One region of the Chitinophaga parva genome, then DNA from elsewhere that is predicted to be linked to it. Evidence: riboswitches for the same ligand, from Rfam matches in the RefSeq annotation. Region 1 holds a riboswitch; the other holds the start of a gene.
The links. Region 1 has a riboswitch for S-adenosylmethionine ahead of DCC81_RS12975 (trans-sulfuration enzyme family protein). Riboswitches for the same ligand answer to the same signal wherever they lie in the genome.

Region 1 (2,465 bases):
GGGCATGGGCTGCAGTTTGTACTTTCGCCGCAGGTGGCGGTACTCCCGCTGCAGGCGGCGGGGATAGTCATCCGTAAATGGTGCTTCCAGCATGCCCGCCTGGCCAAAAAGCAGGGCTTCCATTGTTTCCAGTGATACATTGCTGCGGCGCAGGCTACGCAGCGGCAGGGACTGGGCCAGCAACAGGAAGGCACCGGCATTTACCGGCTGCCCAAAGCCCTGCGCCAGGCCCTGGTAGCAGGTTTCCTCCCAATCCTGCCGGGTTTGTTGCAGCCAGCCCTGCAGGTCGGTGGTTTTACGGTCCCAGCGCTCCAGCAGCAGGCGGTCTATCCAGCTTCTCCAGGTGAGCGGGGTAATGCGCTCACACTGGCGCCCGCAGGGCACAAAGTCCTGGCTGTGGCGCAGCTGCTCATAGCGCGCCAGTAACAACTTTGAAATGCGCGACTGCAGCACCACACAGGGCATGGAGGCCATATCGGCATCCAGGTCCTGTTCAAAGACAACATGCAGGATCACACGGTCATAGCGGGGGTCCTGCTGGTGGCGGTGACGGTACCAGTCGGAAGCCCGCAGGTGGATCTCCACGTTGCCTGCCCACAGGGTGCGCCCGATGCGGATGCGGGCGCCGGAAAAATCGGGACCCGCGTGGCGGTTCCACGCCCCGGTGGTGATCACCTTTACCGGCTCACCGGCCGTGGTGCGCAGGTCTTCAGCATTGTAAAGGCGGAATTGCCAGATAAATTGAAGCAGGTCTTCGGAGAGCGGCGGCGCCGGGCTAACAGCTGCTGGCATAACAAACTGATTTTTAGGTTTACAATACAATGCCTCAAAGTTTTCTCATTTCCCCCAGACTTTTGTAAATATTACGTTAATGACCCGCCCCTAAATATTTTGAAATTAATACCGCACCCCCTACCTTTGCACGGCAGTTCTTAAACATTACTTATCCAGAAAGGCGGAGGGACTTGGCCCTGCGATGCCTTAGCAACCATCCTGCGCAAGCAGGAAAAGGTGCTAATTCCGGCCCACGGTGCAGATCGCGGGATAGATAAGTTGGCAGAGATTTTTATCCTCCTACGATATTTTGTAGCTCTTCCAACTCCCGGAAGGGCTTTTTTTATGCCCCCCACTTTCCGGGTGAACCGATGCCAGCACCTGCCAATAAAACTTTTCAACCTGCATGAAGCCAGCCACCCATCTCATTCACAGCATACCGGTAGACGAACTCACCGGGGCTATTTCGGTGCCGATCTATCAAACATCCACCTTTGTACAGGAATCGCCCGGTATCCACAAAGGCTTTGAATTTTCCCGGGCCAATAATCCTACCCGCAAGGTACTGGAGCAACTGATCTGTGAGCTGGAAGAAGGCCACGCAGGCTTTGGCTTTGCCAGCGGCATGGCCGCCATTGACGCGGTGCTCAAGCTGCTTAAGACCGGCGACGAGATCCTGGCAGTACAGGACACCTACGGCGGCATTTTCCAGATGTTCAACCACATGCTGGAGCGCTTTGGCATCCTCGTAAAGTTTGTAGACACCACCGATCCGAATAATATCCAGGCGCAGGTAACGGACAAAACCCGCATCATCTGGCTGGAAACGCCCACCAATCCTACTTTACAGATCTCCGACATCAAATCGGCCAGCAAGATCGCCCACAAGCAGGACATCCTGTTGGTGGTAGACAATACCCTCTGCACCCCGCTGCTGCAAAAGCCCATCCCCGCCGGGGCAGACATTGTGATCCACAGCGCCTCCAAGTACCTGGCAGGCCATACCGATGTACTGGCAGGCCTGGTGGTGGTCAATTCAAAACCGCTGGCAGACCAGCTCCGCTTCACCCAGAACATTTCCGGCAGTATTCTCAGCCCGTTTGAAGCCTGGCTTACCATCCGGGGCATGGAAACCCTGCAGCTGCGCATAGAGAAGCAATGTGCCAATGCCATGGTCATTGCACAGTGGCTTACCACCCACCCGGCAGTGGAGAAGGTGTATTACCCGGGATTGGTTTCACACCGTAACCATCATATTGCTAAAAAACAGCAGAAACAATTTGGCGCACTGGTAAGCTTTACGCTGAAGGAAAATAACATCAAGAACGCCATCCGCATTGTAAATGCCACCCGCCTGTTTAAACTGGCGGAGAGCTTTGGCGGCGTGAAAAGCATGCTGGCCCACCCGGCTACGATGACCCACCGCAACATACCCGAAGAGCATCGCAAAAGGGCCGGCCTGGCAGACTCCCTGATCCGCCTCTCCATTGGCATTGAAGACGCGGAAGATCTCATCAACGACCTGAAACAAGCATTAGATAAACTGAGCCAGCCCGCTGGTAAACAAACTACCGTTTTACAATAGATTATGGAACAAAAAATCATCAATTTAGGCATCTTTGGATTTGGTGTAGTAGGACAAGGTTTATACGAAGTACTGAACAGAACAAAAGGCATTAACGCCCGCATTA
Region 2 (2,465 bases), on a different contig from region 1:
CGCCAGCCCGGCATTTCCCGTAATATTTACATCAATGGCCATGAAGGCCGTGCCCACTCTCAGGTACAAGCCGCTGCATTACAGTGCCAGGGCCGGTTCCAGGGGTTCCTGCTCAGAAAGTTGCGGGCGCTTCACCGCCACTTTTTCCAGGGCCTGTTGCAGGTCTGCAATGAGATCTTCCGTTTCTTCCAGGCCCACAGACAGGCGCACCAGGCTGTTGGCCACACCGTTTGCCAGGCGTATGGCATCCGGGATGGATTTATGCGTCATGCTGGCCGGATGGCAGAGCAGGCTTTTTACGCCGCCCAGGCTTTCCGCCAGTTTAAAATATTGGGTGCTACACACCAGGGTTGTAGCGGCATCCACCGTGTCTGTTTTCAGGGTGAAGGACACCACACCACCAAAGCCTTTTGCCTGCCGTTTGGCCAATGCATGGTGCGGGTGGGAAGGCAGGCCAGGGTAAAATACCTTATCCACCAGCGGGTGTTGTTGCAGGAACTCGGCCACCGCCTGTGCATTCTGGCTATGTTGACGCACGCGCAGGTGCAGGGTTTCCAGCCCGCGGATAAGCAGGAAACTGTCAAACGGGCCCAGGATGGCACCCGTGGCGTTCTGGTAAAACTTGATCTCGTCACCAATGGCTTTATCCTTAGCCACCACAATGCCGGCAATAATATCACTGTGGCCGCCCAGGTACTTGGTGGCACTGTGCACTACCAGGTCTGCCCCCAGTGTGAGCGGCTGCTGCAACACGGGCGAAGCAAAGGTGTTGTCCACGCAAAGCAGCGCCCCGTGGGCCTTTGCCAGCTTTGCGATGGCGTGGATGTCGGAGATCTTCAGGGTAGGATTAGTGGGCGTTTCCAGCCATACCAGTTTTGTGTTGGGCGTAAATGCTGCGGCTACATTCCCCGCATCGGTGGTGTCTACATAATGCACAGTTACGCCAAACTTCTTATACACTTTGTCAAACAGGCGGAACGCGCCGCCATAGATATCATCCACAGCAATGATCTCGTCGCCGGCCTGCAGCAGTTTTACCACCGCGTCAATGGCGGCCAGGCCACTGGAAAATGCATAAGCAGCGGCGCCTTTTTCCAGGCCAGCCACCAACTGTTCCAGCGTGGCGCGGGTGGGATTGTTGGAGCGGGCATAGTCATACCCCTTGTTTACACCGGGGGCATCCTGCACAAAAGTGGAGGTCTGGTAAATGGGCACTGCAATGGCGCCGGTGTGAGGATCTGCAGGGATAGCGTGAAGCAATTCAGTAATGGTACTCATCGTTGTTGTTGTTTTTAAGTTTGATGAAAAAAGGATTTGAATAAACAGGTCCCTGGTCACAACACTTATCAAAACAAAAGCGGGGGGCATAAAAAAAAAGCTCACCCGATACCGGATGAGCTTTATATATAAATGCATTTATACCAAAACTAAGATCCGCGTTATCTGTCCGCCATTACAGCGGATGGAAGTAGCACCTTTCCCCGGGGGAAGGTTGCTAAGGTATCGTCGGGCCATGTCCCTCCACCTTTCTTGATAAGCATCTGAAAAAGAACTGGTGCAAAGATAAAGCAGAAAAAATGAAAGCACCAAATAATATCCTACAAAGTTTGTAGACTATCTTTTCGGCACCCAGACTGCTATGCCCCGCTGGTCTACATAAAACACTGCATTGCCTTCCGCGTCCAGCACCAGCTCCTGCAACGGGTTTAGGAAGTTCATAAATGTTTTGCCAGCAAAGGCTTTCCCCATGTGCATATTTATATTTCCACCCTGTTCACTGGAACTTAATACCACCGCGCATCCGCTGCCAGGTGCGCCTGCATCGCCACGCCGCACCCAGCCTATTACACCGGCAGCAGCAAAATAATCTTCCTGCTCCCCGTATGCATAATCTTTGCGCAGTTCCAATAGTTTTTCCAGCACCGCTACTTTCTCAATCGTTACATCACAGCCATTATCACGATACTGCGCACCATACAGGTCCGGGTAAAAAATGCAGGGTACCCCTTGTGCCCGCAGCAGGATGCAGCCATAGGCCAGTGGCTTGAACCATGCTTCCACCGGGCTTTCCAGCGTTTGGCACGGCTGTGTGTCATGGTTCTCTACTATGGTAATACTCTTATCTGCCCGCGCAGCGGTGAGGGTATTATCATACACTTTCCAAAGCTCCCTTTCGCCTTTGGACACCTCGTAAAAATTGTGGTGCAATGGTGCATCAAACAGGCTGATGCTGTTCTCTACCTTATCCAGGTAATCGAGCATTTCCGGCAGGTTATCCGGGCTCCAGTACTCGCCGATCATGGTGAAATCCTTGCCGGCAGCCTCTTTCATGGCCGTTGACCAGTTCTTCATAAACCTCCACGACATATGTTTGAGCGCGTCTATGCGGAACCCGTTGCACCCCGTCACCTGGAGGTACCATTTGCCCCAGTTATACAGTTCTTCCCGTACTGCCGGGTTCCTCG

Region 2: it holds a riboswitch for S-adenosylmethionine, as region 1 does, so the genes downstream of both, DCC81_RS03210 (trans-sulfuration enzyme family protein) here and DCC81_RS12975 (trans-sulfuration enzyme family protein) in region 1, are expected to answer to the same signal.

The regions. Positions count from the first base shown of each region.
Region 1 covers NZ_QCYK01000002.1:602,880-605,344, reverse strand. The annotation lists gene DCC81_RS12980 (DUF2851 family protein) at 1-792, opposite strand, end outside; SAM riboswitch class I at 941-1,055, shown strand; gene DCC81_RS12975 (trans-sulfuration enzyme family protein) at 1,181-2,359, shown strand; gene DCC81_RS12970 (homoserine dehydrogenase) at 2,363-2,465, shown strand, end outside.
Region 2 covers NZ_QCYK01000001.1:724,759-727,223, reverse strand. The annotation lists gene DCC81_RS03210 (trans-sulfuration enzyme family protein) at 79-1,278, opposite strand; SAM riboswitch class I at 1,437-1,540, opposite strand; gene DCC81_RS03205 (alpha-amylase) at 1,615-2,465, opposite strand, start outside.